DNA from 3 places in the Klebsiella sp. Sb-30 genome. Region 2 is predicted to be linked to each of the others. Evidence: predicted binding sites of a transcription regulator. Region 2 holds the regulator's gene; each other region holds the start of a gene.
What was found. The regulator PurR, encoded in region 2, represses purine synthesis genes. The targets are predictions, from matches to a motif close to CANGCAAACGTTTGCNTG.
Positions count from the first base shown of each region.

Region 1: purM (phosphoribosylformylglycinamidine cyclo-ligase) is a predicted target of PurR. The motif match lies at 2,031-2,048, and genes of this name have one in related genera.
Region 3: gcvT (glycine cleavage system aminomethyltransferase GcvT) is a predicted target of PurR. The motif match lies at 4,901-4,918, and genes of this name have one in related genera.

Region 1 is NZ_CM172749.1:1,370,166-1,377,251, forward strand. It holds gene ppk1 (polyphosphate kinase 1) at 1-25, opposite strand, end outside; gene purN (phosphoribosylglycinamide formyltransferase) at 299-940, opposite strand; gene purM (phosphoribosylformylglycinamidine cyclo-ligase) at 937-1,974, opposite strand; gene bglK (beta-glucoside kinase BglK) at 2,240-3,133, shown strand; gene AC236I_RS06560 (6-phospho-beta-glucosidase) at 3,144-4,574, shown strand; gene upp (uracil phosphoribosyltransferase) at 4,758-5,384, shown strand; gene uraA (uracil permease) at 5,481-6,770, shown strand; gene AC236I_RS06575 (DnaA inactivator Hda) at 6,865-7,086, shown strand, end outside.
Region 2 is NZ_CM172749.1:2,374,609-2,381,694, reverse strand. It holds gene AC236I_RS11150 (GNAT family N-acetyltransferase) at 19-510, opposite strand; gene sodB (superoxide dismutase [Fe]) at 810-1,391, shown strand; gene AC236I_RS11140 (MFS transporter) at 1,434-2,600, opposite strand; gene cydH (cytochrome bd-I oxidase subunit CydH) at 2,764-2,853, opposite strand; gene purR (HTH-type transcriptional repressor PurR) at 3,150-4,175, shown strand; gene punR (DNA-binding transcriptional activator PunR) at 4,194-5,105, opposite strand; gene punC (purine nucleoside transporter PunC) at 5,215-6,399, shown strand; gene cfa (cyclopropane fatty acyl phospholipid synthase) at 6,695-7,086, shown strand, end outside.
Region 3 is NZ_CM172749.1:856,350-863,435, reverse strand. It holds gene AC236I_RS04165 (SDR family oxidoreductase) at 1-242, opposite strand, end outside; gene gcvP (aminomethyl-transferring glycine dehydrogenase) at 302-3,175, opposite strand; gene gcvH (glycine cleavage system protein GcvH) at 3,290-3,679, opposite strand; gene gcvT (glycine cleavage system aminomethyltransferase GcvT) at 3,704-4,798, opposite strand; gene ubiI (FAD-dependent 2-octaprenylphenol hydroxylase) at 5,234-6,436, opposite strand; gene ubiH (2-octaprenyl-6-methoxyphenyl hydroxylase) at 6,447-7,086, opposite strand, start outside.

The DNA of each region.
Region 1 (7,086 bases), 1.0 Mb from region 2:
CGATATATAGCTTTTCCTGGCCCATTACAACTCACACTCCGGTTGATTGATGTTGCTTTTTCATTATGGCGAGCTTTGCCATTGAATGTCCAACTATGTCAAAGAAGTATGACAGTTTTCTTTCAATCTGCTGTGAACAAAAACGGTGGCGAGCAAGTGCCGATATTGTGTGCAAAACGAGGCTGTGCCTGGAGATAAACCGGGCAAAAATCATCGCTGATTTAAACAAAACAGAGGGAAAGCGGCTGAGGCTGAACCGATAAAATGCGCCTCTGGCGAGTGCCGGAGGCGCTGATGATTATTCTTCGGCCGCATGGCCCTGCGGCGGCAGAGGGGCGTTGTCAAGCCAGGCCTGATTTCCCTCCATGCGCAGACGACCGTCCATAAACCAGCTCACCACCAGCGGGTAGATGGCATGTTCCTGTGTCTGCACGCGGGCGGTAATCTCGTCTTCACTATCCCCGGCAAAAACCGGCACTTTGGCCTGCAGAATCACCGGACCACCGTCGAGCTCATCGGTGACGAAATGCACCGATGTACCGTGTTCCTCATCGCCGTTTTCCAGTACCTGGCGATGCGTATGCAGCCCCGGGTATTTTGGCAACAGCGATGGGTGGATATTCAGCAGGCGCCCCTGATAATGGGCGACAAACGCCGGGCTAAGGATCCGCATATAGCCTGCCAGCACCACCAGATCCGGCGCATAAGCATCGATCTCATGCATCAGCTCGCGATCGAAGGCTTCGCGATTGGCAAACTGGCTGGCCGATAACGCATGGGCCGGAATACCGGCCTCACGCGCGCGTTCAAGGCCGAACGCGTCGGCCTTATTGCTGAATACCGCTCTCAGGGTGCCGTTAATCTGCTTTCGGGTGCAGGCATCAATTATCGCCTGCAAATTGCTTCCGTTACCGGAAATCAGCACCACAATGTTTTTCATTCAATGACCACACGCTGTTCGGAATCAGAAGCTTTGATATAGCCGATTTTCCACGCGTTTTCACCTTTCTCGTTCAGCAGCGCGATGGCGCTGTCGGCGACTTCAGCCGGCAGGGCGATAACCATGCCGACGCCGCAGTTAAAGGTACGGTACATTTCATGGCTGCTGACGTTACCGGCCTGCTGCAACCAGTTGAAGACCTCTGGCCATTGCCAGGAGGACTCGTCGATGACCGCCTGGGTGTTATCCGGCAGAACGCGCGGAATGTTTTCCCAGAAGCCGCCGCCGGTCAGGTGGGCAATTGCGTGGACTTCAACGTTAGCAATCAGCTCCAGAACCGACTTAACGTAGATGCGAGTCGGCGCCAGCAGATGGTCGGCCAGCGGTGAACCATTCAGATCGGTCGTCTGCGGATCGACGCCGCTGACTTCGATAATTTTACGCACCAGCGAGTAGCCGTTGGAATGCGGACCGCTGGAGGCCAGCGCGACCAGCACGTCACCATCGGCAACTTTGCTACCATCGATAATTTCTGATTTTTCTACTACGCCGACGCAAAAGCCCGCGACGTCATAGTCATCGCCGTGGTACATGCCCGGCATTTCTGCCGTTTCGCCGCCAACCAGCGCACAGCCTGACTGCAGGCAGCCTTCCGCGATGCCGCTGATGACGCTGGCTGCCGTATCGACATCCAGTTTACCGGTTGCATAGTAGTCGAGGAAAAACAGGGGTTCTGCACCCTGGACCACCAGGTCATTGACGCACATCGCCACCAGGTCAATACCGATAGTATCGTGGCGCTTCAGGTCCATTGCCAGCCGCAGCTTGGTGCCGACGCCGTCAGTGCCGGAAACCAGAACCGGCTCGCGGTATTTTTGCGGCAATGCGCACAGTGCGCCGAATCCGCCCAGTCCACCCATCACTTCCGGGCGTCGGGTTTTCTTCACCACACCCTTGATACGGTCGACGAGCGCGTTGCCTGCATCAATATCTACGCCGGCATCTTTATAGCTGAGAGAGGTTTTATCGGTCACTGCGAAATCTCCACACATTTGCGGTAGCAAGAAAAATCGGCGCAATTCTAACAGGGAAAGCAAACGTTTGCGAGCCTGCTTTGCAGTCGGCGTTAATCGGCAGCGATATGAACAAATTTGAAGCGGTTCACGAAAATGAAACCGGGTACATTCTTGTGCTTGCCTCTGACATCGGGAATAGCCATCATGCCACTGAAACCGGTTTCTGTTTTTGTTCAAGAGAGCCGAAGGTAGATTCTGCGGGGATTCAGGAGGAAGAGACGGGATGAGCATTGCCGCATTTGATATCGGTGGAACGGCGTTGAAAATGGGCGTCAGCACCGCTGCAGGCGAACTGCGTGAAAAAGGCAAGCAGTCGATTATCGATAGCGATGGCGACCAGATACTGCAAGCGATGCTGGCGTGGATTGTCGCTCACCCGGCGTGTGAAGGCGTGGCGATCAGCGCGCCTGGCTATGTCAACCCGCACACCGGCTTTATCGAAATGGGCGGCGCAATCCGTAAGTTCGATAATTTCGCCATTAAGCGCTGGCTGGAGCAACAGACCGGGCTTCCCGTCGCCATCGAAAACGATGCGAACTGCGTCCTGCTCGCTGAGCGCTGGCGGGGCAAAGCCGCCGAGATGAGTGATTTTCTGGTCCTGACGATTGGCACCGGCATCGGCGGGGCGATCTTCTGTAATAACCGACTGGTGCACGGCGCCAGTTTTCGCGCCGGCGAATTCGGCTATATGCAGACCGATCGTCCGGGCACCCGCGATGTTCGCCGCTATTCAATGAATGAAAACTGCACGATGCGCGTATTGCGCCAGCGCTATGCCGACCATTTCGGCAAAACGCTGGAAGAGGTGACTGGGGAAGAGATATTCGATCGCTACGATACGGGCGACGTGACCTGCCAGCGGCTGGTGGCTGACTTTTTCAACGGTCTCGGTAGCGGTCTGTATAACCTGGTGAACATTTTTGATCCGCAGGCCATTTTCATCGGCGGCGGCATTGTGGAACGGCCGGGCTTTTTGGCGCTGCTGCGTGAACATCTGGCCTGGTTCGGTATCGCGGACTATCTCGACACCGTCAGCCACGGCAACGACGCCGGTTTGATGGGGGCGGTTTACCATTTTAATCAGCAAAACCGATCGCTTAACGGCGATCGCGCATAAGGAAGAGAACATGTCTGGATTTAAAGAAGGTTTTCTGTGGGGCGGCGCGGTGGCGGCGCATCAGCTGGAAGGTGGCTGGCAGGAAGGAGGTAAAGGCGTCAGCGTGGCTGATGTGATGACCGCCGGCGCACACGGCGTGCCGCGTGAAATCACCGATGGCGTACTGCCGGGGAAAAATTATCCCAACCATGAGGCGATTGATTTTTACCATCGTTATAAAGAAGACATTCAGCTGTTTGCTGAAATGGGATTCAAATGCTTCCGCACTTCGATTGCCTGGACACGTATCTTCCCGCTGGGCGATGAGCGGGAGCCTAACGAAGCAGGGCTCCAGTTCTATGACGACCTGTTTGATGAATGCCTGAAGTACGGCATTGAACCGGTGATCACGCTCTCTCACTTCGAGATGCCTTACCATCTGGTGACCGAGTATGGCGGCTGGCGTAACCGTAAGCTGATCGATTTCTTCGTCCGCTTTGCGAAAGTGGTGTTCGATCGCTATCAGCACAAAGTGAAGTACTGGATGACCTTTAATGAGATCAACAACCAGGCTAACTTCCACGAAGATTTTGCCCCGTTTACCAACTCAGGTCTGAAGTATCTGCCGGATGAAGATCGCGAACCGGTGATGTATCAGGCGGCGCACTATGAGCTGGTGGCCAGCGCCCTGGCGGTAAAAGCTGCCCGTGAGATAAATCCCTCGCTGCAGGTGGGTTGCATGATTGCCATGTGCCCGATTTATCCGTTCTCCTGTGCCCCGAACGATATGATGATGGCAATGAACGCCATGCATCGCCGTTACTGGTTTACCGACGTTCATGTTCGCGGTAAGTACCCGCAGCATCTGCTGAACTACTTCGCGCGCCGCGGTTTTACGCTCGATATCACCGCAGAAGATCGTCAGGCGCTGGCCGAAGGCTGCGTCGACTATATTGGCTTTAGCTACTATATGTCGTTTGCCACGAAAGCGACCGATGATAACCCGCAGCTGGATTATGACGAGACCCAAAGCCTGGTCTCTAATCCGTACGTGCAGAAGTCAGACTGGGGCTGGCAGATTGACCCGGTGGGTCTGCGCTACTCCCTGAACTGGTTCTGGGATCATTACCAGCTGCCGCTGTTTATTGTTGAGAACGGCTTCGGGGCCATCGACGTGCGCGAAGCTGACGGCACGGTGAACGATCGTTACCGTATCGATTATCTCTCCGCGCATATTGCCGAGATGAAAAAAGCGGTGGTTGAGGACGGCGTTGACCTGATGGGCTATACCCCGTGGGGATGTATCGACCTCGTTTCCGCCGGTACCGGTGAAATGAAGAAACGCTACGGATTTATCTACGTCGATAAAGATAACGAAGGCAACGGAACGCTGGACCGCAGCCGGAAGCAATCTTTCTCCTGGTATCAACAGGTTATCAGCAGCAACGGCGAAACATTGTAAAACACCCCTCAAGTCTTGTGTGACCCCGCCTGTGCGGGGTTTTTTTATTTTGTTTTATACTGGCTCAGGCAGCGCAAAGCATTTTGGTTGATCCCGGTCAAACATATCGGCTATGGCGCAAATGGAAAAAAGCGGTATAATCCCGCGATTTTTTTTGTGGCTGCCCCTCAGAGGAGAAAGAGAATGAAGATTGTGGAAGTGAAACACCCGCTCGTCAAACACAAGCTGGGCCTGATGCGTGAGCACGACATCAGCACCAAACGCTTCCGTGAACTTGCCTCAGAGGTAGGTAGCTTGCTGACTTATGAAGCCACTGCCGATCTGGAGACAGAGAAAGTCACCATCGAGGGCTGGAATGGTCCGGTAGAAATCGAGCAGATCAAAGGGAAGAAAATCACCGTTGTGCCGATTCTGCGCGCCGGTCTGGGGATGATGGAAGGGGTTCTGGAGCACGTACCGAGCGCGCGTATCAGCGTGGTAGGGATCTATCGTGACGAAGAGACGCTGGAGCCGGTTCCTTATTTCCAGAAGCTGGTGTCGAATATCGACGAACGCATGGCGCTGGTGGTTGACCCGATGCTGGCAACCGGTGGTTCGATGATCGCCACTATCGACCTGCTGAAAAAAGCGGGCTGCTCCAGCATTAAGGTGCTGGTTCTGGTGGCGGCGCCGGAAGGGATTGCCGCGCTGGAGAAAGCGCATCCGGATGTTGAGATGTATACCGCATCCATTGACCAGGGCCTCAACGAGCACGGATACATTATTCCGGGGCTCGGCGATGCCGGCGATAAGATTTTTGGTACCAAGTGATTACATAGATAATAAGAAGCCGACTTTAAGAGTCGGCTTTTTTTTGAATAAAACAAACTCACAGCAACTAATAAACGACTCTTAGAGGAAAACGCTATGACGCGCCGCGCAATCGGGGTGAGTGAAAGACCGCCGCTTTTACAGACTATCCCACTGAGTTTGCAGCATCTGTTCGCTATGTTTGGCGCAACGGTTCTGGTGCCCGTTCTGTTTCATATCAACCCGGCTACCGTCCTGCTGTTTAACGGCATTGGGACATTGCTGTATCTTTTCATCTGTAAGGGAAAAATCCCGGCCTATCTCGGATCGAGCTTCGCATTTATATCCCCGGTGTTGCTGCTGCTGCCGCTGGGGTATGAGGTGGCGCTGGGTGGCTTCATTATGTGCGGCGCTCTGTTCTGCATCGTCTCCTTTATTGTCAAAAAAGCCGGCACCGGCTGGCTGGACGTGATGTTCCCGCCGGCGGCTATGGGGGCCATTGTCGCGGTTATCGGCCTCGAACTGGCGGGCGTCGCTGCCAATATGGCTGGCCTGCTGCCGGCTGACGGGCAATCGCCGGACAGCAAAACCATCATTATTTCGATGGTGACGCTGGCGGTGACGGTCTTCGGTTCGGTGCTGTTTCGCGGTTTCATGGCCATTATCCCGATTTTGATCGGCGTGCTGGTCGGCTACGCGCTCTCTTTCGTGATGGGCGTTGTCGACACTACGCCGATCGCCGAGGCGCACTGGTTTGCCCTGCCGACGTTCTACACCCCGCGCTTTGAATGGTTTGCTATCTTCACCATCCTGCCCGCTGCGCTGGTGGTGATTGCCGAGCACGTCGGCCACCTGGTGGTGACGGCGAATATCGTTAAAAAAGATCTGATCCGCGATCCCGGGCTGCATCGTTCGATGTTTGCTAACGGCCTGTCGACGATGATCTCCGGCTTCTTTGGTTCGACGCCCAACACCACTTATGGCGAGAACATCGGCGTTATGGCGATCACCCGTGTCTACAGTACCTGGGTTATCGGCGGCGCGGCAATCTTCGCGATTCTGCTCTCCTGCGTAGGGAAACTGGCGGCTGCGATTCAGATTATCCCGCTGCCGGTGATGGGCGGCGTTTCGCTGCTGCTGTACGGGGTGATTGGCGCCTCCGGTATTCGCGTCCTGATCGAATCGAAAGTGGACTACAACAAGGCGCAGAATTTGATTCTGACCTCCGTGATTCTGATCATTGGCGTCAGCGGCGCGAAAGTGCACATTGGTGCGGCGGAGCTGAAAGGCATGGCGCTGGCGACAATTGTCGGCGTGGGTCTGAGCCTGATTTTCAAACTGATCAGCGTCCTGCGTCCGGAAGAGGTTGTGCTGGATGCCGCCGACAGTGAAGAAGTAAAACATTGATCCTGCAACCGGGCGGCGATCCCGCCCGGTTCTCTCAAGGCATACTTCGTGATAAACTCATCGCGTTTTTCTGTAAGCCTATGATGAGGTCCATCTGAACGCACCGGCACAGCTCTCTCTGCCACTGTATCTTCCCGATGATGAAACTTTCGCGAGTTTTTGGCCGGGTGATAATCCTTCTCTTCTTGCTGCCTTACAGAATGTGTTGCGGCAGGAACATAGCGGGTACATCTATATCTGGTCACGCGAAGGGGCGGGGCGCAGTCACTTGTTACATGCCGCCTGTGCGGAGCTTTCCCAGCGCGGCGATGCGGTG
Region 2 (7,086 bases):
GGCAGGTCAATTCCCCGGCTATAACGCCATGCTCATCTCATGCCAGGACATCCCGCCATGATCCGAGGCCGAAGGCCGCTCGTAGCGAAAACCAAACCGCTCATACAGGGCCACGTGTCGGTCTTTGCACATCAGGTGAATGGCGCTCTTCTGCGCCTGTGCCATCTGCCGGATAAATCGCTCCATCAGGGCGGTCGAATACCCTTTTCCCTGGTGTTCAGGCGCAATGACTACAGACATAATCACTACATTCGGCGCGCGGGGATCGTGCCCGACCAGCTCCTTGAAGGCTTCATCCGACATAACGACTTCCCACGCGCACCCTGAGTTAATAAAGCCAATAACCTCTCCTTGCCGTTCCATGCAAAGAAATCCTTCCGGGTACTGCTGGATTCGGGTGGCAATCTTTTCACGGGTAGCCGCCTCATCCCCTTCATACGCGCTCGTTTCAATTTCAAAACAGCGTTCGACGTCGGCCAGGGTCGCCTGGCGATAGACTATGTTAGACAAAACAGACCTCTGCAAAATGGATTTTTCAGTAATCACTTTATATTTCAACAGCAACAGCGATCAACCGGCTCTGCTGAAATGCGCTGCCTTGCGCTCCGGCGAAGGCTTAACCAGGTACATTTGTTAAATATACCCTTTATCATTGCAAGGCTTTTAACTCCCTTCTGCAAGTGTTAGCATTCCGATCACAATAAAAACCTGTTGCACTCGCCCCGGCGAGGGACAGTACATGCTGTTGTGGATGGTCAAACATCCTTTGAATGTGAGCTAGAAAACAAGAAGTTATAAGGAGAGTAACAATGTCGTTTGAATTACCTGCATTACCGTATGCAAAAGACGCCCTGGCGCCGCACATTTCCGCAGAAACCCTGGAATACCACTACGGCAAACATCACCAGGCCTATGTCACCAACCTCAACAACCTGATCAAAGGCACCGCGTTTGAAGGTCAATCTTTAGAAGCGATCGTCCGCTCTTCTGAAGGCGGCATCTTTAACAATGCGGCCCAGGTCTGGAACCATACTTTCTACTGGAACTGCCTCGCGCCGAATGCGGGCGGCGAGCCGGAAGGTGAGCTGGCAGCCGCCATCAATCAATCCTTCGGCAGCTTCGCAGAGTTCAAAGCGAAGTTTACCGACGCGGCAGCGAAGAACTTTGGTGCAGGCTGGACATGGCTGGTTAAAAATAGCGATGGCAGCCTGAGCATTGTCTCCACCAGCAACGCTGGCACGCCGCTGACCGGCGACGCCAAACCGCTGCTGACCGTGGATGTCTGGGAACATGCCTATTACATCGACTACCGCAACGCCCGTCCTGACTATCTGGCGCACTTCTGGGCGCTGGTAAACTGGAAGTTTGTGGCGGCCAACCTGGCGGCCTAAAACGCTAACGCAGAAGGGGAAACCCTTCTGCGAATACACCGACTACTGTCCGACCAACGCCTCTTCCGGCTGCGAACGCCCGCCGAACAGCACCAGCAGCAGCGCCACACCGGCAATTATCGCCCCCATCACCGGCACAAAGGCATAGCCCAGTCCGCCGGAAATCACCGCGCCACCGGCTGCCGCCCCCAGCGCATTGCCGAGGTTAAAGGCCCCGATATTGACCGACGAAGAGAGCCCCGGCGCTTCATGAGCCACCCGCATCACCCGCATTTGCAGCGGTGGAACCACGGCGAAGGTCGCCCCCCCCCAGACCACCATACTGATTGCAGCCCCCAGCTGCGTCTGCGCCAGCAGCGGAATCGCCAGCATGATGACCATCAGCAGCAGCAGAAACCCCTTCAGCGTCCCGGAGACGGAACGGTCGGCGAATTTACCGCCGAGGTAGTTACCCAGCGAAAAGCCGACGCCAATCAACACCAGCATGGCGGTGACGAACAGCGGCGAGGCGTGCGTAATGGTGTGCAGCACCGGTGAAATATAGGTATAGAGGGTAAACATCGCGCCGGCCCCCAGCACGGTGGTCAGCAATGCGGAGAGCACCTGCGGACGAACCAGCACGGAGAGTTCCTGCTTTACGTTCGGACGCTCGCCAGCGCTGCCTTTGGGCAACGAAAACCACAGGCTGACCATCGCCACCAGCCCCAGACCTGCCGTCGCGAGGAACGACATCCGCCAGCCGATGGTCTCGCCAAGCCATGTCGCCGCCGGAACGCCGCCAATGTTAGCGATGGTTAACCCCATGAACATGGTCGCCACCGCACTGGCCTGTTTGTGTTTTGGCACCACGCTCGCCGCCACCACCGAACCGAGGCCGAAGAAAGCGCCGTGGTTAAGGCTGGTGATAATGCGCGAAATCAACAGCGTGGTGTAATCCGGCGCCATTGAGGAGAGGACGTTACCCAGCGTAAAGATCGCCATCAGAAAAATCAGCGCATTTCTGCGCGCGCGATGAGAGAGCAGCAAAGTCATCAGCGGCGCCCCGACCATCACGCCGATCGCATAAGCGCTGATCAGCATTCCCGCCGCCGGAATTGACACGTCGACGCCTTTGGCAATTACCGGCAGCAGCCCCATCGGGGAAAACTCCGTGGTGCCAATACCAAACGCGCCTATCGCCAGCGCTAACAAGGGAAAGTTGATTTTCATTCAATGACTCCAGCAGACCGCCATCGGCGACGGTATCTCATCAGAAGTCAAAAGCATGACATCAATCACAAAAAAACAAAAGTAAACGAAATGGCAAAAGATTTTTGCGAAATTGATAATAATGGCGGGATGTCGGGGGAAAGAGGCCTCTCCCCCGGATAAATCAGTGCAGCACCGCTGTCAGGCCGGCGGCCACGATGAGACCCAGGACAATAATCGTTGTCGTCAGCGAAAACTTTAAATCTGTATCCATCAATTTTTCCCCCCAGTTATCCCCACATGAAAAGTGAGCTTGCTCATTTTTGCACAATATAGCGCAAAAATCTTCCATGTTTTAGGGTGATGCACATTTTTGCTCTTCCCCTTTGCCGCAAGATCGGACAAAATCCCACGCTAATTTGAAAGCGTATCGGCCATTGACCCCTTCCTGTCGTTCTGTGTCGTTTTCCCGACGTGATGCAATGTTGAAAATTGTATTCAGGGTGTGTATAGGCAAACGTTTACGTATCGATAATCAGACGATCAGGTCAAGGTCTGGAGTGAGAAGTAATGGCAACAATTAAAGATGTAGCGAAGCGCGCAAACGTTTCCACTACAACAGTGTCACATGTAATTAACAAAACCCGTTTCGTGGCGGAAGAAACCCGCAACGCCGTGTGGGCGGCGATCAAAGAGCTGCACTACTCCCCCAGTGCCGTTGCTCGCAGCCTGAAGGTTAATCACACCAAATCGATTGGCCTGCTGGCCACCAGCAGCGAAGCGGCCTATTTCGCTGAGATTATTGAAGCCGTAGAAAAGAGCTGTTTCCAGAAAGGCTATACCCTGATTCTGGGCAATGCGTGGAACGATCTCGAAAAACAGCAGGCCTACCTGTCGATGATGGCGCAAAAGCGCGTCGACGGCCTGCTGGTTATGTGTTCTGAATATCCGGAATCGGTGCTCAGCATGCTGGAAGAGTACCGCCATATTCCGATGGTGGTAATGGACTGGGGTGAATCCAAAGCCGACTTCACCGATTCGGTCATCGATAACGCCTTCGAAGGCGGCTATATGGCCGGTCGCTATCTGGTGGAACGCGGCCACCGTGAAATCGGCGTGATCCCGGGTCCGCTGGAGCGTAATACCGGCGCCGGCCGCCTGGCGGGCTTTATGAAAGCCATGGAAGAAGCGCAGATCGCCGTTCCGGAAAGCTGGATTGTTCAGGGCGACTTCGAGCCTGAATCCGGCTACCGCGCCATGCAGCAGATCCTCAGCCAGCAGCATCGCCCGACGGCGGTCTTCTGCGGCGGCGACATCATGGCGATGGGCGCAATCTGTGCTGCGGATGAGATGGGACTGCGCGTGCCGCAGGACATTTCGCTGATCGGGTATGATAACGTGCGTAACGCCCGCTATTTCAGCCCGGCGCTGACCACCATCCACCAGCCGAAAGATTCGCTGGGGGAAGCGGCCTTCAATATGCTGATGGATCGTATCGTCAACAAGCGTGAAGAGTCGCAATCTATTGAGGTTCACCCGCGGCTGGTAGAGCGTCGCTCCGTCGTAGACGGCCCGTTCGTCGATTATCGTCGCTGATCGCCCGTGCGGCGCCGGTTACTCCGGCGCCCGCAGCCACTCCCGGTTCAACGTTTCGCTGTCCCCCAGATAATCCAACAGCCACGACAGCGCCGGTGACGTGTCGCTCTGCTGCCAGGTCAGGCAGCACGCGGCGTCCGGGAACGGGTTTTCCAGCGCCAGCGCGGTCCATTCACCGCGGTCAATCCAGGGGCGGGCAAAATGGCTCGGCACCATTCCTACGCACAATCCCGCCGAGAGGCAGGTAGCTGATGATTCCCAGTCCGGCACCACTACCCTTTTCTGGTTGTCCAGTAGCCAGGTCGTGCGTTTCGGTAACGAACGGGAAGTGTCCTCCCGGACCAGCGACGGCCAGTTGCGCAACACATCATCGCTCAGTGGCCCGTTCATCTGCGCCAGCGGGTGATGGCTGGCCACTACGCAATGCCAGCTCAGCATCCCCATATCGCGAAAGGCGTAGCGCCCCCCGACCGGAATCGAACGCGTTGCCCCGATAGCCAGTTCCACGCGCCCGTCGGCCAGCGCGTCCCAGACGCCGTTGAAGACCTCCTGAAAAACAATCAGCTCGACATCGGGAAAGTGACGATAAAAATCGACAATCATCTGACGCATACGGGCCGGTTTAACAATGTCGTCTACGGCTATCGACAGCTGGCCGCGCCAGCCGTTGGCTATCTGCTGACACTGCTGGCGAGTGATCTGCATTTTTTTGATAACAGATCGTCCTTCCTGTAAAAACCAGAGCCCGGCGGGGGTCAATTCGACATCGCGATGGCGGCGTTCAAAAAGCGGTACTGCCAGCCACTCCTCCAGCTGACGTACGGTATAACTGACCGCCGAAGGTACGCGGTGCAGCTCCTGAGCCGCTGCGCTAAAGCTGCCGTTGCGGGCGACAGCATCAACAACTTCGAGTGAGTATTCGGACCACATATTCTGCCTGCAAAAATTTTGAATGCATGTAGCAAATATTAGCGTTTCACAAGCCAGAATGCACTCCCTACACTCTGCGGCATCATACCTGCACCTATAAGAGAATGTTATGCAACAACCCGGGAAAGGATTTTTAGTGTGGCTGGCGGGACTCAGCGTGCTGGGTTTCCTCGCCACCGACATGTATCTGCCGGCCTTTTCGGCCATCCAGCAAGATCTCAATACGTCTGCGGCGTCGGTCAGCGCCAGTCTGAGCCTGTTCCTCGCCGGCTTCGCCATCGGACAGCTGTTCTGGGGCCCGCTCTCGGACCGCTACGGACGTAAACCGATTCTGCTGACCGGGCTGGCGATCTTCGCTATCAGCTGTCTGGGAATGCTGTGGGTGCGGGATGCCACCCTGATGCTGGTGCTGCGCTTTATTCAGGCGATCGGCGTCTGCGCGGCGGCGGTGACCTGGCAGGCGATGGTCACGGATTATTATCCAGCCCAGCGCACTAACCGTATTTTCGCCACCATCATGCCGCTGGTGGGTCTATCGCCGGCTCTGGCGCCGTTGCTCGGCAGCTGGCTGCTTGCCCATCTGGAATGGCAGGCCATTTTTGCCACCCTGTTTGCCATCGCCCTGCTGCTGATGGTACCCGCCCTACGCCTGAAGCCGGTCGTCAGGCCGCAGGGTGATGTCCGCGAGAAGTTGACCTTTATGACGCTGCTGCGTTCGCGCGAATACAGCGGCAACGTGCTGATTTACGCCGCCTGCTCCGCCAGCTTTTTTGCCTGGTTGACCGGGTCGCCGTTTATTCTCCATGAGATGGGCTACAGCCCGACCGCTATCGGTCTTAGCTATGTTCCGCAGACAATCGCCTTTTTAGTCGGTGGCTATGGATGCCGCGCGGCGCTGCAGAAATGGCAGGGCCAACAGCTGCTGCCCTGGCTGCTGGTGATTTTCGCCGTCAGCGTGGCTGCAACCTGGATGGTTGGTCGGGTTGAAGATGTCTCAATCATTGCGGTGATGATTCCCTTCTGCGTGATGGCCGTTGTCAATGGCGGGATTTACCCGATTGTTGTCGCCCAGGCGCTGAAGCCGTTCCCGCAGGCGACCGGCCGTGCCGCCGCGCTGCAGAATACGCTGCAGCTTGGTCTGTGCTTCCTGACCAGTCTGCTGGTCTCCGCGCTGATTGCCACACCGCTGCTCACCACCACCAGCGTGATGCTGGTCTCGATCGTGCTGGCCGGGCTGGGTTATTTTATGCAGCGTCACAGCGCCTGCCTGACTACCGAATCGTCGCATGCATAAACGCGTTTCGGCGATGTTAAGGCTCAGTAATTAGCCTGCTAATATATTTTTATTGAAAGCCGGATTTCAGCGGCCTATACTGAACCGGCTTCACATAAATAAAATATTTTTTACGATTAACGGCAGCAGGATGCGTCCCGTTTCACCATGGAAGGCCTTTCGGCAAGGGTTATCGCCCTTCCTCTGTTCTACGTCGGATAGCAGCTTCACGGATATTCCGTGAGATTTCTCACAAAGCCAAAAAAGCGTCTACGCTGTTTTAAGGTTCTGATCACTTGGGCGTGATGGAGAAGCTATGAGTTCATCGTGTATAGAAGAAGTAAGCGTACCAAACGACGACTGGTACCGAATTGCAACCGAATTGCTCGGTCGCGCGGGCATTGAGGTCAATGGCCCCGCCCCCTCCGATCTGCGGATTAACAATCCGCTCTTTTTTAAACGCGTTTTACAGGAAGGCTCGCTGGGGTTAGGCGAAAGCTATATGGACGGCTGGTGGGATTGTGAACGGCTGGATATATTCTTCCATAAAGTACTGCGCGCCGGGCTGGAAAATCAGCTCCCGCATCATCTCAAAGATACGTTGCGCATCGCAGGTGCTCGCCTGTTTAATCTACAAAGTAAAAAGCGCTCCTGGATTGTCGGAAAAGAACATTACGACCTCGGCAACGATCTTTTCAGCCGTATGCT
Region 3 (7,086 bases), 1.5 Mb from region 2:
GTCAGCGGCTCCTCAAGACGGTCGATCCCATCAAACATCGCCATGACCTGCGCCTCGTCGCTGATATCGGCCCCCAGCGCAACGGCTTTGCCGCCGAGGACGACAATCTCGTTGACCACCGCCATCGCCGCGCTAATGTTGTGATGATAGTTAACCACCACGGTATACCCTTCCTGTGCCAGCAGCAGCGCCGTCGCCTTACCTATTCCGCGGCTGGCGCCGGTAATCAGTGCTATCGCCATCCTCTCCCCCAAAAAATAAAGGCGCCGAAGCGCCTTTAAAAGATAGTCCAGTCAGTGAATTACTGGTATTCGCTCATCGGTACGCAGGAGCAGAACAGATTACGGTCACCGTAGACATCGTCCAGACGCTTCACCGTCGGCCAGTATTTATTCGCCAGACCGGCCGGGAATACCGCCAGCTCACGGGTATACGGATGATGCCATTCCGCCACCAGCTCTCCCTGGGTATGCGGGGCGTTCACCAGCGGGTTATCTTCCAGCGGCCACTCGCCCGCTTTCACGCGGTCGATTTCCCCACGAATCGCCAGCATCGCGTCGATGAAGCGGTCCAGCTCGACTTTGCTTTCTGATTCCGTCGGCTCAACCATCAGCGTACCGGCCACCGGGAAGGACATCGTCGGTGCGTGGAAGCCGAAGTCGATCAGACGCTTGGCAATATCCAGCTCGCTGATGCCGGTCTCTTCTTTCAGAGGACGAATATCCAGAATACATTCGTGCGCCACGCGACCGTCGCGACCGGTGTAAAGCACCGGGAACGCCTCTTTCAGACGAGTAGCGATGTAGTTGGCATTGAGGATGGCCACCTGGCTCGCCTGTTTCAGCCCTTCGGCGCCCATCATGCGGATATACATCCAGCTGATTGGCAGAATGGAAGCGCTGCCGAACGGTGCGGCAGAAATCGCGCCCTGACGGGTCAACATCCCTTCGATCTGTACCACGCTATGGCCCGGAACAAACGGCGCCAGATGCGCTTTGACGCCGATCGGCCCCATACCCGGACCGCCGCCGCCGTGCGGGATGCAGAAGGTTTTGTGCAGGTTAAGGTGCGAGACGTCCGCGCCGATAAAGCCCGGAGAAGTAATACCAACCTGGGCGTTCATGTTAGCGCCGTCGAGGTAAACCTGACCGCCGAACTGATGCACGATTTCGCACACTTCGCGGATCGTCTCTTCATACACGCCGTGCGTTGACGGGTAGGTCACCATGATGCAGGAGAGGTTCTCACCCGCCTGCTCCGCCTTGAGACGCAGATCCGCGAGATCGATGTTGCCGTTTTTATCACAGGCCACGACCACCACCTGCATGCCGGCCATCTGTGCCGACGCCGGGTTGGTGCCGTGCGCAGAACTTGGGATCAGGCAGATATCACGATGGCCTTCATTGCGGCTTTCGTGGTAATGGCGAATAGCCAGCAGGCCCGCGTACTCGCCCTGTGCGCCGGAGTTTGGCTGCATGCAGACGGCGTCGTAACCGGTCAGTTTTACCAGCCAGTCGGAGAGCTGGGCGATCATCTGATGATAACCTTCCGCCTGCTCTGCCGGGCAGAACGGGTGCAGCTCGGCAAACTCAGGCCAGGTGATCGGGATCATTTCCGCCGCGGCGTTGAGCTTCATGGTGCAGGATCCCAGCGGGATCATCGCCTGATTCAGCGCCAGATCTTTACGCTCCAGCGAGTGCATGTAGCGCATCATCTCGGTTTCGCTGTGGTAGCGATTGAACACCGGGTGCGTCAGGATCGCATCGTTACGCAGCATGCTTTCCGGGATCGAGCGGCTGTCGAGGGCCACGTCTTTATCCAGGGCATCGATATCCAGGCCGTGGTCGTCGCCAATAATAGCGCGGAACAGGTTCAGCACATCTTCGCGGGTTGTCGCTTCATCAAGAGTGATGCCAACGGCGTTATGGATGTCGCTGCGCAGGTTAATTTCCAGCGCTTCGGCGCGTGCCAGCACCGCCGCTTTGTCGACCACGTCCACACACAGGGTGTCGAAGTAGTGAGCGTGGCGCAGCTTGAGCCCTTTTTTCTGCAGCCCGTCGGCCAGAATATCGGTCAGTCGGTGGATGCGGCTGGCGATGCGCTTCAGGCCCTCTGGCCCGTGGAACACCGCGTACAGGCTGGCGATATTTGCCAGCAGTACCTGGGAAGTACAAATATTGGAGTTCGCTTTCTCGCGACGGATATGCTGTTCGCGGGTCTGCATCGCCATACGCAGCGCGGTGTTACCGGCGGCATCTTTTGATACGCCGATAATACGGCCCGGCATCGAGCGTTTAAATTCATCTTTTGCAGCAAAGAAGGCCGCATGCGGACCGCCGTAGCCCATCGGCACGCCAAAACGCTGGGCGGAGCCGAAGACGATATCAGCCCCCTGTTTGCCCGGTGCGGTCAACAGAACCAGCGTCATGAAGTCCGCGGCGACGCTGACCACGACTTTGCGTGCTTTCAGATCGGCGATCAGCTTGCTGTAGTCATGAATTTCGCCGGTGGTACCCACCTGCTGCAGCAGCACGCCGAAAACGTCCTGATGGTCGAGCGCTTTTTCCGCCTCATCAACGATGACGTCAAAGCCAAAGGTTGCGGCGCGGGTGCGCACCACATCCAGGGTCTGCGGATGTACATCGGCGGCAACGAAGAAGCGGTTCGCATTCTTCAGTTTGCTGACGCGTTTGGCCATCGCCATCGCTTCAGCGCCGGCGGTCGCCTCATCCAGCAGTGACGCGGAAGCGATATCCAGCCCGGTCAGATCGAGGGTCACCTGCTGGAAATTCAGCAGTGATTCCAGGCGGCCCTGGGAAACTTCCGGCTGGTAAGGGGTGTAAGCGGTATACCAACCCGGATTTTCCAGCATATTGCGCTGAATAACCGGCGGCAGCTGCACGGCGGTGTAACCCATGCCGATGTAAGACTTGAAGCGCTTGTTGCGACCGGCGATCGCCTTCAGTTCCGCCAGCGCGGCGAATTCGGTAGTCGCGTCACCCACCTGCGGGGGTGTCGCCAGCTGAATATCCTGCGGCACAATCTGGCCAATCAGGGCGTTAAGCGAATCGGCGCCGACGGTGTTCAGCATCTCCTGCTGTTGCTGAGCATCCGGACCGATGTGACGTTCAATAAAGGCGCCGCGGTTTTCAAGCTGACCTAAAGTCTGAGTCATGAGCGATGGTTCCTGAAACGTGCAGTGAATCGTATGTGTCTTTACTTACCTGAACAGGCAAAAATCATTCACGCTGCCGGCAGCAGATGCCCGCAGCGTGAAGGGGCAAGATATTTACTCGTTTTCCAGCAGCGCCGCATAGGCGTCCGCGTCAAGCAGAGCCGCAACCTGCGCTTCATCGCTGGCCTTAATTTTAAAGATCCAGCCGTCCGCGTACGGGTCGCTGTTCACCAGCTCCGGAGAGTCGTTGAGCTCTTCGTTCACCGCCACAATCTCGCCGCTAATCGGGGCATAAATATCCGAAGCAGCTTTCACCGACTCGGCAACCGCGCAGTCGTCACCCGCTTCAACGGTTGCGCCAACGTCCGGCAGATCGACGAAAACCATATCGCCAAGCAGTTCCTGGGCATGTTCGGTGATCCCGACGGTGTAGGTGCCGTCAGCTTCTTTGCGCAGCCATTCGTGTTCTTTACTGTATTTCAGTTCTGCTGGTACGTTGCTCATCAATTAATCTCCAAAAAGGGGGAATCACACCACGGCTTTGCCGTTGCGTACAAAAACAGGTTTAGTCACTTTTACCGGCATTTCGCGGTTGCGAATCTGCACAATGGCCGTCTCGCCGATACCGGCCGGTACGCGCGCCAGCGCGATACTGTAGCCCAGCGTCGGGGAGAAGGTGCCGCTGGTGATAATACCTTCTTTCTGATTACCGTCTGCATCGCTAAAGCGCACCGGCAAACCGCCGCGCAGGACGCCTTTCTCGGTCATCACCAGACCCACCAGCTGCTCGGTACCTTTTTCACGCTGCAGCTCCAGCGCTTCGCGGCCGATGAACGCGCGATCTGCCGGTTCCCAGGCAATGGTCCAGCCCATATTTGCAGCCAGCGGAGAGATGCTTTCATCCATCTCCTGGCCATACAGGTTCATCCCCGCTTCCAGACGCAAGGTATCGCGAGCGCCCAGACCGCACGGCTTCACGCCTGCGTCCAGCAGGCCACGCCAGAAATCAGCAGCCTGCTCATTCGGCATGGCGATTTCGTACCCGGCTTCACCGGTATAACCGGTGGTCGCAATAAACAGATCGCCGGCCTGCACGCCAAAGAACGGTTTCATCCCTTCTACGGCCTGACGCTGTGCGTCGGTGAACAGGGTTGCCGCTTTCGCTTTCGCCTGTGGTCCCTGTACGGCAATCAGCGAAAGATCGTCACGGACGGTCATTTCAAGACCATAGGGTTCAGCCTGTTGAGTAATCCAGGCGAGGTCTTTTTCACGGGTGGCGGAGTTAACAACGAGGCGGAAATAATCTTCGGTAAGGAAATAGACAATCAGGTCATCGATGACGCCGGCTGATGCGGTAAGCATACCGGTATACAGCGCTTTGCCGGGTACCGTCAGCTTCGCGACATCGTTAGCCAGCAGATAGCGCAGAAACTCCCGGATGCGGCTGCCGTGGAAGTCGACGATGGTCATGTGCGAGACATCGAACATACCGGCGTCGCCCCGCACCGCGTGGTGCTCATCAATCTGGGAACCGTAATGTAGCGGCATCATCCAGCCATGGAAGTCCACCATGCGAGCGCCGCACAGCGTGTGTTGTTCATACAACGGAGTCTGTTGAGCCATCTTTTCCTCATCGAATAAAACGGAACCCGCTACTGGGTTGGGCGATGTCATTGGGGCGATTTCGCACCACGAAATCCGCCGTCGGCGCCATGTCCGGGCACCGACGCAAACGTTCTCTTTTGCCTGAACTTACCACCGAACCCGGCGCTAAACCATAAGCTAAATCAGGACATCACATTAGCTTATGACTAAAAGTCGCCAAAAAGACTACAGAGTTATTGACTGGAAAAAAGCGATTTATGCCACATAAAATTAACATCATGGCCTGATATTACCGAGCATGATGGTATTTTATGCGAAAAAAGAGGCCTGTTTTCTGTTGCAAAAAAAGAGAGGCATTAATAAAACTAATGCGAAAAAATGGGTGAGATTAGATTATTTCAAATGAGAGGAGAAAACCCGGCGCCGGGGCCGGGAGAGAGAAGTGTGACGCGCTTAACGTAACCAGGCAGGAAGATCGTTTAAGCCCATGGCCTGGCGAATCAACTGCGGTTTGACGCCCGGTAGCGTATCCGCCAGTTTGAGGCCAATATCGCGCAGCAGTTTCTTCGCCGGGTGGCTGCCAGAGAACATTTCGCGGAAGCCCTGCATCCCCGCCAGCATCAGCGCGGCGCTGTGCTTACGGCTACGTTCATAGCGACGTAGATACAGGTACTGACCAATATCCTTGCCCTGCGCATGCAGACGACGGAGTTCATCGATCAGTTCCGCTGCATCCATAAAGCCCAGATTTACCCCCTGGCCGGCCAGCGGGTGGATAGTGTGCGCGGCATCGCCAACCAGCGCCAGACGATGCGCGGCGAACTGGCGCGCGTAGCGACCGGTCAACGGGAAAGTCTGACGCTCGCTTGCAAGCTGGCACAGGCCAAGCCGGTTATCGAAGGCAATATTCAGCGCCTGATTAAACACCGCCTCGTCGGCCAGCTGCATCCGCTGTGCTTCCTGCGGCGACAGCGACCAGACGATCGAACACAGATGCGGATCGTTCAGCGGCAGAAACGCCAGAATGCCATCGCCGTGAAACGCCTGACGGGCAATCGCCTGATGCGGTTCTTCGGTTCGGATAGTGGCAACCAGCGCATGATGGCGGTAGTCCCAGAACGTCAGCGGTATATCCGCTTTGTTGCGCAACCAGGAGTTTGCTCCGTCGGCGCCGACCACCAGCCTGGCGGTCAGCATCTTGCCATCCTGCAAGCTGAGAAATGCTTCGTTTTCTCCCCACGCCACCTGCTGCAGCTGAGCCGGGGCCAGCAGCGTGACGTCGGCGCAACGCTGCGCCTTTTGCCACAGCGCATGATGAACGATCGCATTTTCAATAATATGGCCAAGGTGGCTGAAGCCCATACTCTGGTCATCAAAGCTAATGTGGCCAAAGCTGTCCTTATCCCACACTTCCATACCGTGATAACAGCTGGCGCGCCGGGCGATAATCTCCGGCCAGACATCCAGCCGGGTCAGCAGTTTTTCGCTGGCGGCGTTAATGGCTGATACCCGCAGCGCCGGCGGCGCATCGGCGTTTAACGGCTGCGGCTCGGCTTGTTCCAGCACCGCAACCCGCAGCCCGCTCCCCTGCAAACCGCAGGCTACCGCCAGGCCCACCATGCCACCGCCAACAATGGCAACATCAACACTTTGCACGTTCAACTCCTTAACGAGGAACCCAACCAAGGGTACGCTGCGCCAGCGCGTCACGCGCCGGGGTAAATAATTCCATCGCCATCAGACCCACGTTACGCCCCGCCACCAGCGGCGCCCAACGATTAGCAAACAGATACACCAGCCCATCGGTCACGCCGATAGTCGCGGCCTTATCATCCGCTCGCCGCGCCTGATAGTGACAAAGAAGTGAGTAATCGCCGGGGTCCTGCCCGTTAGCGCAGGCCTGCGCCAGCGTTTCCGCCAGGCTCATCACATCCCGCAGACCGAGATTAAAGCCCTGCCCGGCGATGGGATGCAGCGTCTGCGCCGCATTACCGACCAGCGCCAGGCGATGGGAAACCGGGCGCATAGCGGTGGTCAACGTCAAGGGATAAACGCTGCGCTTCCCGGCATGCGTGATGCGCCCCAGCCGCCAGCCAAATGCCTGCTGCAGCTGCTCGCAAAATTGCGCATCGGACCAACCCAGGACCTCATCGCGCCGCGACTGCGGGTGACACCATACCAACGAACAGCGTCCGTGTGACATCGGCAGCATGGCCAGCGGACCATGTTCGGTGAAGCGTTCAAAGGCACGCCCTTCATGGGGCAACGCCGTGCTGACGTTGGCAATAATCGCCAGCTGCTCGTAA